Regions from separate parts of the Pseudomonas sp. LBUM1656 genome, predicted to be linked through region 2. Evidence: predicted binding sites of a transcription regulator. Region 2 holds the regulator's gene; the other holds the start of a gene.
What was found. Region 2 encodes FliA, which starts transcription of late flagellar genes. Its sites were predicted from a motif close to CTAAAGTTTNNNNNNNNNNNGCCGNTAA; they were not measured.

Region 1: the regulator FliA is predicted to act here: its motif matches at 2,839-2,866, upstream of ACA072_RS13560 (methyl-accepting chemotaxis protein).

Annotation. Positions count from the first base shown of each region.
Region 1 is NZ_CP166800.1:2,958,959-2,964,936, reverse strand. Features, by position in the region: gene ACA072_RS13580 (phenylacetate--CoA ligase family protein) at 1-733, shown strand, start outside; gene ACA072_RS13575 (GNAT family N-acetyltransferase) at 733-1,668, shown strand; partial or broken gene ACA072_RS13570 (LysR family transcriptional regulator) at 1,657-1,871, opposite strand; gene ACA072_RS13565 (hypothetical protein) at 2,032-2,565, opposite strand; gene ACA072_RS13560 (methyl-accepting chemotaxis protein) at 2,934-4,925, shown strand; gene ACA072_RS13555 (DUF411 domain-containing protein) at 5,194-5,640, shown strand; gene ACA072_RS13550 (YqaA family protein) at 5,640-5,978, shown strand, end outside.
Region 2 is NZ_CP166800.1:1,786,222-1,792,199, reverse strand. Features, by position in the region: gene ACA072_RS07940 (chemotaxis protein CheA) at 1-785, opposite strand, end outside; gene ACA072_RS07935 (protein phosphatase CheZ) at 832-1,620, opposite strand; gene ACA072_RS07930 (chemotaxis response regulator CheY) at 1,643-2,014, opposite strand; gene fliA (RNA polymerase sigma factor FliA) at 2,182-2,922, opposite strand; gene fleN (flagellar synthesis regulator FleN) at 2,919-3,749, opposite strand; gene flhF (flagellar biosynthesis GTPase FlhF) at 3,866-5,200, opposite strand; gene flhA (flagellar biosynthesis protein FlhA) at 5,212-5,978, opposite strand, start outside.

The DNA of each region.
Region 1 (5,978 bases), 1.2 Mb from region 2:
TGAAACATTGCTGTACGGCGGCGAAAGCCTGTTCGGCCCGCAACTGGCAATCCTTACCCAGGTGTTTCCCAACGTACGCATCGCCTCAATCGGCTACGCCAGCGTCGATGCGGGCCTCATCGGGGCGACAAGCCGCGACTGCGCCCTGGGCGAGCATCGGGTGTTTGAACCGCAGACCTTGCTGGAAATCGTCGATGAGCTCACGGGTGAAGTCATCGAAGAATGCGACCGCACCGGAGTGTTAGTGGTGACCAACCTGACACGCCGACTGATGCCGCTGCTGCGTTATCCGGTGGGCGACCGCGCCTGCTGGCGTGAGCCTGAAACAACGCCGATGCGTAAATTCGCCCTCAAGGGACGTAGCGCTCATAGTCAGCGGGTTCGGGTGAGTTCACTGTCGTTGTTGATCGACGAAATACAGCAAATCGTCCAGCGCGTTGCCGATACCGATCAGTGGCAATTGCGCATCGAACATGACGGCTACAAGGACATCGTCAGTGTGAAATGGGTGCCCGGTGCTCGAACGCTGACCACCGCTCCGATGTGCCAGGCGCTGTATGCAGCGCTTGTGACCCACTACCCCGCGCTCGAGCAACTGAATCGCGAAAGGTTGCTGGAGCTGCGGGTACTCTCCTGCCCCGCCACCGAACTGGAGCTTCACCCTCGCTCGGGCAAACAGATGCGAGTCCTGGATTTGCGCACCTATGACGCGCCATCACCGGAGACTGCATGATGCCTAACCTGATTTTTCGACGCTTTCGCCCTTCCGACGCCCGCGACGTGAGTGAGCTGTTTCGTGAGGTCTATGGCGATCATTACGTTCAACCGGATGTTTACCTGCCGAACATGATCAGCCAACACATTGCCGACGGCCGCTGGAAATCGATGCTGGCGGTGGACGACGTACGGGTTCTCGGGCATGCCGCGTTGTGCCAGGAAGTGTTCCCGCACACTGCGGAACTGGCGCTTAGCGTGGTGCATCCCGCCGCGCAGGGGCAAAGTATCGCGACCCGTCTGGGCCGGGAGTTACTGATGCAGGCCGCACCACTGGGCTTCAAGAGTGTCGTGATCAAACAAGTGACCCACCACCCGTACACTCAACGCATGGCTGCAAACATCGGCTTCTACAGCACGGGCGTGCTTCCCGACTACGTCCCTTCGCCTTTCGGCGAGCCGCACCCGGAAACCATTGTGATGGGTTGTTACGTGGTTGAAGGCCACACGCGCCCGCTCCCCGACATTCCCTGGCCTGAGCGCTATCGGGGGTTTATGCAGCACCTGTGTTCGCTGTTCGGGACTCATCCGCAAGCGCCATCACCACCTTCGATGCCCTTGCAGATCAAGCAACATCATCACCGCTTCGACATGGTCGTTCAGCGCTTGAGCAAACGCCTGCTCGACCAGATCCGGCAATTGCCCGGTCATTGGATGGTCTCGACCCGAGTTGCGTTGTCGCAGCACTTCACCGAAGACCTGCGAAGTTTGACGCTGCTGGGTTTCACCTTTACCGGGTTGATGCCCGCACCTGGCAGTCATGGATGGTTCGCCCTGTTTCACCGAGGAGCGCAACCTCGATCCCTCAACCTGCATTGCCCCTACATGCAACAGTTGCACGACGACTTGCAGCGCCACACCGAATTACTGGGCAACGCTCGCTCAGCCGCTTGAGTCTTTTCGGTGAAAGTCATGCCCGGCTGCGCGCAAAGCTCTACCAGCCAGTCGACAACCCCCCTTACCCGCCAGGACATCTGGCGGTGTGGGGATAGAGGGCCGTCAACGGCATCAGGGGGCAGCGTCGATTTGATTACTTCGCACAGACGCCCTTCCTTCAATTGACGGGCAACGTGGCAGTACGGCGTCTGCACCAGCCCGTTGACTGGTCACCGAAGCGCCAGGCAACTGCACGCCGTCCGCCGCTTTGGCAAAACCGCCCATTGTGTCGGGGCTTCCTGGCCGGCGCACCCCATGAAGTTGCTTGAGCGGTAAACGAGCCCGGCCTACTCGGTCTGAGTGGGCCGGCACTACCGAGCGTCAGGCTTTGGAGCTGACGCCACCATCGGTAGGAGGCACCGTCGTCCCATTGCCCTTGCCGTAAGTCTGCAAGTTCTGCAATACGTAGATCGCCGTCTTGTATTCAGGGATCAAGCCAGTGGCGTACTTGTCGCCCCTGATACTGTTGTTCTGGATGGTATCCAGTTGCGTGGCGAAATACTCCAGCGCATTGAATTTTGCATCCGGGTCATTCTGAACCCCAAACCGGTCAAACTTGTCACCGGCATTCATCAACGTCATCCACGTAGTATCGGAAATCAGGCCTTTACCTCTAAGGAAGGCACTGAGGTTGCCCAGTTGTTTGGCGCTGACATTTTCCGGGTCGAAACCTTTTACGTTTCGATGGATTTTCATTGCATCCATTTTCGCCGTGCTCAGCGCGTTGGGATTGGTCCCCACCAATGCCAGCATCTGCTTGATCCGGGCGCTTTGCTTGATAGGCTTGCCGCCGCCCGTATCCTGAACCAATAAACCTGCCTTGGACGTCCAAGCCCCGGCATAGCCGATAGTCATGACTGAACTCCCGACTGCGTGACCATAAAAAACTCCTTGTTGACCCGATTTAGAGCGGCCAAGTATCAGCGTGGCAACTTGCCATACCAACAAGTATTTCCGGTTTTTACAATTTTCGTACATTTACGATACAAAGAACCAAGTGCCTGGATTCATTGGCCTATACAAACTTCCCGCCATTGGACTGGCAACTGATCAGCCTCGTTTGTATCCACAATGACACTGCCAAGCCCCGACCGTCCGTCACCCTGCCCAAATCTTGTACGTTCGTACCTAAAGCTCGTCTCCAGCAGGCCGATAGCACTACGAAGCGCCGATCTTTCGATCGAAAACCACTATAAAAAAAACGCTGCACAAGGACCGGTCCCATGCCCGCATTCCGCACCATCCAGGCTCGCTACACGCTGTTTCTGGTCCTGTTCATCCTGCTGTTGTTCGTTCTGACAGTGGTCGGCATCAGCCAGTTGGTCGCCCCCAAACTCCGCCACACCGAAGAGCAGGTGGCCCTCAACCGCATCGCCGAAGTGGCCGAGCATATCCAGGGCGAACTGAACAAGGTTCAGGCGCAACAGCGCAGCATCACCCAGACCATTCCATTGCTCGACAGCGGCGCCATCGACACGGTGTTGCCTGGCCTGGTCGATCAGTACGGCGAATTGAAAGTGTTCGGCGGCGGGATCTGGCCGTTGCCCGGCCAGCGCGAAGCCGGGCGCAACAAGTTCAGCACCTTCTGGCACCGCGACGCCTCGGGCAAGCTGGCGGTCAATACGTTCTGGAACAGCGACGCAGCCCCCAACTATTACGACCAGACCTGGTACAAGGGCGGCATGCAAACCCCGCGCGGCCAATGCGCCTGGGCCGCCGCCTATAAAGATGACGCCAGCGCCGAGCCCCGGACCAACTGCGCCATGGCCATTCAGAAAAATGGTGCCGCGTATGGCGTCTCGACCATCGACGTGACCCTGGGCTTTTTCAATGACCTGATCGCGCGCAAGGAAAAAGACCTTGGCGCAGAAATGCTGATCGTCGAGGCCGACGGCAAGATCATCAGCAACAGCTCGCGGATCAGCGGGCCGATCGTGCTGAAGAACATCAGTGAACTGACCAGCAACTCGCCATTCGCCAACCAAGTGAAGGCCGGCCTGCAAAACCGTGATCAGTCGCAACGGGGCGAGTTCGACAACAACGGTGAAGCCAGCACCTTCTTCATGCGCCCGATCGAAGGCACGCCGTGGTTCCTCGCCACGGCCCTGCCGACCAAGCTGATCACCGCCCAGCGTGACGACGTTCTCAGCACCTTGAGCCTGCTGCAAATCCCGATGGTGATCCTGCTGGTGCTGCTGCAGATCTACGCGATTCGCCAACTGATCCAGCGCATGAAAATCCTCAAGGCCAACATAGACGCCCTGTCCGCTGGCGATGCCGATTTGACCAAGCGCATCACCATCCGCGCCGAAGACGAACTGGGCGCTATCGGGCACTCGGTCAACGCCTTCATCATTTACTTGCAGAACATGATCGGCGAAGTCACCCAGGCCACCGGCGCCATGGCGTCCAGCCTCGACAATCTGCAACGCACCTCGGCCCACACCAGCCAGATTCTGGTGCGTCATGCGTCTGAAACCGATCAGACGGTCACGGCGATCACCGAGATGAGTTCGACCGCTGAAAGCGTCGCGCAAAACGCCGCTGAAACGGCGGCCTTCACCCAGCGCGCCAATGAAAACGCAGACCGTTCCCGGGTCGTCGTCGGCGAAGCGTCGAGCAGCGTGATTGCCTTGATCGACGAGGTGGCAAGCGCTACTCATAAAGTCGAAAGCATGCAGGAGGATGCACAACGCATCACCGAGATTCTCGGGGTGATTGGCGCGATTGCCGGGCAGACTAACTTGTTGGCACTCAACGCTGCGATCGAAGCGGCCCGGGCCGGTGAGCAAGGTCGCGGTTTCGCGGTGGTCGCCGATGAAGTCCGCGCCCTCGCCGCCCGCACCCAGGCCAGCACGTCGCAAATCAATGAAATGCTCAAGCGCCTGACCCAAGGCGTGAGTTCGTCGGTGAGCGCCATGGAAAACACCCAGGCCAGCTGCCAGTCTGCCGCCGATGCCACGGCGCGGGTCAACACGGGTCTGGATGAGATGGCCGGCTCGGTCAGCCACATCAACAGCCTGAGCACGCAGATCGCCACCGCCGCCGAGCAGCAAAGCGCGGTGACCGAAGAGATCAACCGCAGCATGGTGCAGATCCGCCACATGGTGGATGAGCTGGTGAAAAGCGGCCAGGCCAGCGAGCTTAATACCCAGCAACTTTTGCAAGCCAATGCGCGCGTCAGCTCGATCATGGGGCGGTTCAAGGTGCGTTAATATGCGCCCATCGCTAAACCTGTAGCAGCTGGCGAAGCCTGCGTCCGGCTGCGCAGCAGTCGTAAAATCTGAACCCGCGGTGCAACAGACAGACCGCACATTCCGGATTTACGACTGCTGCGCAGCCGGACGCAGGCTTCGCCAGCTGCTACAAGGAATGCGGTGCAACTTGGTTGCGCGGTATTACTTCGAAACAACCTGATATCTCTTCGCAGCGAAAAATGGTCAAAATGCATCTTTTTGGCCGCAACCCGAGACGAGATTCCCCATGCGAACCCACCTGCGTCTGGTCGCCCTGAGCGCCCTGTTTATCTCCTCCCTGGCCCAGGCCGCCGACCTGATCCCGATCGAAGTCCACCGTGACGCCAACTGCGGTTGCTGCAAAAAATGGATCAGCCACCTGGAAGCCAACGGCTTCAAGGTTGAAGACCACGTCGAATCCAACATGAGCGAATTCAAGCAACAGCACGGCGTGCCTCCGCGTCTGGCGTCCTGCCACACCGGCCTGATCAACGGCAAATTCGTCGAAGGCCATGTGCCAGCGGATCAAGTCCTGGCCTTGAGCAAACGTGATGACTTGCTCGGTGTTGCGGCGCCGGGCATGCCCATGGGTTCGCCGGGCATGGAAATGGACGGCATGAGCGACGCTTATCAAGTGATCGGCCTGAAAAAGGACGGCACTGATGTGGTGGTGGCGGACTACCCGGCCCATTGATCGGCGGCGCCTACATAGGGCTGTTTTTCGCGGCATTCGGTGCCGCGACCTTGTTGCCGTTGCAATCCGAAGCGTTGCTCGTGGGGCTGCTGCTCAGCGAGCAGTATTGGCTGTGGTCGCTGCTGGCCGTCGCGACGCTGGGCAATGTCCTCGGCTCCGTGGTGAATTGGTGGCTAGGCTGTCGCATCGAGCGGTTTCGCGACCGACGCTGGTTTCCGGTCAGCCCGCGCCATCTGGAACAGGCCCGAAAACACTACCAACGCTACGGTCATTGGTCATTGCTGCTGAGTTGGGTGCCCATTATTGGTGACCCGCTGACGCTGGTGGCCGGGGTCATG
Region 2 (5,978 bases):
ACGGCGGCAATGGCCGACTCCAGCGCATCCACGGCAAAGTTGCCCTTGCCGTGCAACTGATCGAGCAGTGCTTCAAATTCGTCGTCGGTGATGTCGGAGCTGTCGCCTGCCGCTTTCGGGGCAGCCGGTGCAGCAGGCGCTGCCACCGCGTCGACGGCGAACTGGCCTTTACCGTGCAATTGATCGAGCAACGACTCGAACTCGGCATCGGTGATTTCGTCGCTGGCCGCGGAATCGGCGCCAGCCACTGGAGCAACGGCCGGCGCCTCGGCTTGAGCCTTGACGGCGTTCAGCGAGTCCAGCAGTTGTTCGAATTCGTTATCGGTGATGTCGCCCGATTCTTCAGCGGCCGGTGCTTCGACCACTTCGGCAACCGGTGCGGTTTCATCCGTCGTTTGCGGCTCGGCCAGACGGGCCAGTGCCGCGAGCAATTCAGGCGTGGCAGCCGTGATCGGGCTGCGTTCGCGCACTTCGGTGAACATGCTGTTCACCGCGTCCAGCGCTTCGAGAACCACGTCCATCAGTTCCGAGTCGACGCGACGTTCACCCTTGCGCAGGATGTCGAACACGTTCTCGGCGATGTGACAGCACTCCACCAGCTCGTTGAGCTGGAGGAAGCCGGCGCCCCCTTTTACAGTGTGAAAACCGCGAAAAATTGCATTGAGCAAATCCGCATCATCCGGTCGGCTTTCCAGCTCGACCAGCTGTTCGGACAGTTGCTCTAGAATCTCGCCGGCCTCAACCAGGAAATCCTGAAGGATCTCTTCATCGGCGCCGAAGCTCATTAAGGGGGTGCTCCTACAGGTCTAAAAACCTAAAAAACCTAAAATTCTAAAACCCTAGGCTGGATAGCAAATCGTCCACATCGTCCTGACCGGACACAACGTCTTCTCTTTTATCGGCATGAATCTGCGGACCTTCACCCTGAGAGAGATGTTTTTGCGGATCTTTTTCAGCGAGCATCGCATCACGGTCATGTTCGATACCCGCAAAGCGGTCTACCTGACTGGCCATGAGCACGAGCTTGAGCAGGTTGCTTTCAACTTCGGTGACCAACTGGGTCACGCGCTTGATCACCTGACCGGTGAGGTCCTGGTAATCCTGGGCCAGCAGAATGTCGTTGAGGTTGCTCGACACCGTGCGATTGTCTTCGCTGCTGCGTGTCAGGAAACCGTCGACCCGCCGGGCCAGCTCGCGGAACTCTTCAGCCCCGACTTCGCGACGCATGAACCGCCCCCAATCCGTGCTCAACGCCTGGGCTTCTTCGCTCAGGCTGTTGACCAGCGGCGTGGCGTTCTCCACCAGGTCCATGGTGCGGTTGGCGGCGGCCTCGGTCAGCTTGACCACATACCCCAGGCGCTCGGTGGCGTCCGTGATCTGTGACACTTCCTCGGCTTGCGGCATGTTCGGGTCAATCTGGAAATTGACGATCGCGCTATGCAGCTCGCGAGTGAGCTTGCCCACTTCCTGATACAGGCCGCGGTCACGGGTCTGATTGAGCTCATGGATCAGTTGCACCGCGTCGCCGAACCTGCCTTTTTCAAGGCTTTCGACCAGTTCGACCGCGTGTTTTTTCAGGGTCGATTCAAAATCGCCCAGTGAAGATTCTTTATGCTCCATAGCTCCCCCGTGGCGCAGTGGATCAACCGATGCGTTCGAAAATCTTCTCGATTTTTTCTTTCAACGCCTGGGCCGTGAAGGGTTTGACCACATAGCCGTTAACACCGGCCTGGGCCGCTTCGATAATCTGCTCGCGCTTGGCTTCTGCAGTCACCATCAGCACCGGCAGGTGCTTGAGCTTTTCATCGGCGCGCACGTGACGCAGCAGATCGATACCGGTCATGCCAGGCATGTTCCAGTCCGTTACCAGAAAGTCGATGCTCCCGCTGTTGAGAACCGGAATGGCGGTAGTGCCATCGTCGGCCTCGACCGTGTTGGTGAACCCAAGGTCACGCAACAGGTTTTTTATGATCCGCCGCATCGTTGAGAAGTCATCAACGATGAGGATTTTCATGTTCTTGTCCAATTCGACCTCCAAGCAGTCTTAAACGCGCCCAGCACCTGGACGCGCCATTTCAATCAATCCGGCAATGCACTCGATGACTGTCTGGAGCACAACAGATCGCGACCGGTGCAGTTCAACACTCCACCGGCCTCGTTCGCAGTGTCCCCACACTGCCTTCAGCGCGCTCGCCACTCCCCCAAACGCCCCCGCAAACGGGCCGCGCACTGGCTATGTAACTGGCTGACCCGCGATTCGCTGACCCCCAGGACCTCACCGATTTCCTTGAGGTTCAGCTCTTCGTCGTAGTACAGCGCCAACACCAGTCGCTCACGCTCCGGCAAATTGGCAATCGCGTCCGCCAGCGCTGCCTGGAAGCGTTCATCTTCCAGATCGCGTGACGGCTCCAGATGTGCACTCGCGCCATCCTCATGCAGCCCTTCGTGTTCGCCGTCCTGCAACAGATCGTCGAAACTGAATAACCGGCTGCCCAGGGTGTCGTTCAAAATCCCGTAATAATCGTCGAGACTCAATTGGAGTTCGGCCGCAACCTCATGATCTTTAGCGTCACGACCGGTTTTAGCTTCAATCGAGCGAATTGCGTCGCTGACCATGCGGGTATTGCGGTGGACCGAACGTGGCGCCCAGTCCCCCTTGCGTACTTCATCGAGCATCGCGCCGCGGATTCGAATGCCCGCGTACGTCTCGAAACTCGCGCCTTTGCTGGCGTCGTATTTGGTCGACACTTCAAGCAGGCCGATCATCCCGGCCTGGATCAGGTCTTCAACCTGGACACTGGCCGGCAGACGGGCCAGCAAGTGGTAAGCAATGCGTTTGACCAGTGGCGCGTAACGCTCGATCAGCTCGTACTGCGCGTCACGTGCCGACTTCTTGTAGAGGTTGTAGCCACTGGCTGTCATAGGACGGGTCCTGCGGTCTGTTGCACGAGGCGCTCGACGAAAAACTCCAGGTGCCCACGCGGGTTGGCAGGCAACGGCCAGGTGTCGACCTTCTGCGCGATCGCCTTGAACGCCAGGGCGCACTTGGAACGCGGGAAGGCTTCGTAGACGGCACGCTGCTTCTGCACGGCCTTGCGCACGCTTTCGTCGTAAGGCACCGCGCCGACGTATTGTAGGGCGACGTCGAGGAAGCGGTCCGTGACCTTGGTCAACTTGGCGAACAGGTTGCGACCTTCCTGCGGGCTCTGGGCCATGTTGGCCAGGACGCGGAAGCGGTTCATGCCGTAATCGCGGTTCAGCAGTTTGATCAGCGCGTAGGCATCAGTGATCGAAGTCGGCTCGTCGCAGACCACCAGCAAGACTTCTTGCGCGGCGCGAACAAAACTGACTACCGAGTCACCAATACCCGCAGCGGTGTCGATCACCAAGACGTCGAGGTTGTCGCCGATATCGCTGAAGGCCTGAATCAGGCCGGCGTGTTGGGCCGGGCTCAGATGAACCATGCTCTGCGTGCCGGACGCGGCCGGGACGATGCGAATACCGCCAGGGCCTTGCAACAGAACGTCGCGCAGCTCACAGCGGCCTTCGATCACGTCGGCCAGGGTACGTTTGGGTGTCAGCCCCAGCAGGACGTCGACGTTCGCCAGCCCCAGATCGGCGTCCAGCAGCATGACGCGCCGGCCGAGCTCAGCTAGAGCCAGGGACAAGTTCACTGACACGTTAGTCTTCCCGACGCCACCTTTGCCGCCGGTCACCGCGATCACCTGTACGGGATGCATGCTGCCCATGTTATTTCTTTACCTTGTCTTGCATAGACGGAGGCCACATTACTGGCTGCGCGTTCATCAACTGAACAATGCATGGCAGACCATCGATGTAGGTACAAAAACGGTTCATTAGTACCTCAGCCAACCTGCTTGGTCGGGCTGTGGTAAATATCAGCGAACATGTCAGCCATGGCTTCTTCGCTGGGTTCTTCTTGCATTTGCACGCTTACGGCGCGACTGACCAACTGATGACGACGCGGCAGATGCAGATCATCCGGAATACGCGGGCCATCGGTCAGGTACGCCACCGGCAATTCATGACTGATGGCCAGGCTCAACACCTCACCCAGACTTGCCGTTTCATCCAGTTTAGTCAGGATGCAGCCAGCGAGCCCGCAGCGCTTGTAACTGTGATAAGCGGCCGTTAGAACCTGTTTCTGGCTGGTGGTTGCCAGAACCAGATAATTTTTTGACTTGATGCCACGTCCAGCCAGGCTTTCGAGCTGCATGCGCAGGGCCGGATCGCTGGCCTGAAGGCCCGCGGTATCAATCAGCACCACGCGTTTGCGCAACAATGGATCCAGCGCCTGGACCAGCGATTGGCCCGGATCGACGTGGGTTACCGACACGTTGAGAATCCGGCCCAAGGTCTTCAATTGTTCCTGCGCACCGATACGGTAGCTGTCCATGCTCACCAGCGCGATGTTTTGCGCGCCGTATTTGAGCACATAGCGGGCCGCAAGCTTTGCCAGGGTGGTGGTCTTGCCCATGCCGGCAGGGCCGACCATGGCAATCACGCCGCCCTCTTCCAGTGGCTCGACTTCCGGTGTGGCAATCATCCGCGCCAGGTGCGCCAGCAACATGCGCCAGGCCTGACGGGGTTCGTCAATGTCGGTGATCATCGCCAGCAAGTCGCGGGACAACGGGCCAGACAGGCCGATGCGTTGCAGGCGACGCCAGAGATTGGCCTGGGCCGGACGGCTGCCTTGCAGCTGATTCCAGGCCAGGGAGCCGAGTTGCACTTCCATCAGTTCGCGCAGACTGTTGAGCTCGAAACGCATCGAGTCGAACGCCCGCGGGTCCACGCCGCCAACAGCGGGTGCCGGGGCTGGAGCGGAGCGACGAGGCTCGGCGTAGGTCGGTTCGATCAGCGGCTCGGCAGCGGTCAATGGCAGGCCGGCGAACAACTGGCGATTGGTGGTCTTGTCGCCTTCGGTCTCGCCTTCGCCACGCAGGCTCAATTCAGCCTGGGCAGTGACGATCCGCGACTGGGTCTTGCGCAGCTCATCCTCGAGTTCCATGTTCGGAACACGCGGGGCCAGCGCCGACAATTTGTAATCCAGGGCAGCCGTCAGCTCGACACCACCGGCGATCCGGCGATTGCCAATAATGGCGGCATCAGCGCCCAGCTCATCACGAACCAGTTTCATGGCCTGACGCATATCGGCGGCGAAAAAACGCTTAACTTGCATAAACCACTACCTCAGCCGTTGGGCCCTACTGTCGCAACGATGGTCACTTGCTTGTTGTCAGGAATTTCCTGGTAAGCCAACACATGCAAACCCGGGACTGCCAGTCGGCCGAATCGCGACAGCATCGCGCGAACCGGACCGGCTACCAGCAGAATCACCGGTTGACCTTGCATTTCCTGACGCTGCGCCGCATCGATCAACGAGCGCTGCAGTTTCTCAGCCATGCTTGGCTCCAGCAGCACACCCTCTTCCGAGCCTTGTCCTGCCTTCTGAAGACTATTGAGCAATATTTGTTCCAACCTTGGCTCCAGGGTGATAACTGGTAGCTCGGAGTCAGTCCCTACAATGCTTTGGACGATTGCGCGGGATACGCCGACGCGCACCGCGGCCACCAAAGCGGCAGTATCTTGACTCTTGGCCGCATTGTTGGCGATGGCCTCGGCAATGCTGCGAATGTCCCGCACAGGCACCTGCTCAGCCAACAAAGCCTGAAGCACTTTGAGCAGTTGCGAGAGCGAAACCACACCCGGCACCAACTCTTCAGCCAGCTTAGGCGAGCTTTTGGCCAGCAATTGCATGAGTTGCTGGACTTCTTCGTGACCAATCAGTTCGCTGGAGTGCTTGTACAGAATCTGGTTCAAGTGCGTCGCCACGACCGTACTGGCATCCACCACGGTGTATCCGAGCGATTGCGCCTGGGCGCGCTGGCTGATTTCGATCCACACCGCCTCCAGGCCAAAAGCCGGATCTTTGGCGGTTATGCCGTTGAGCGTGCCGT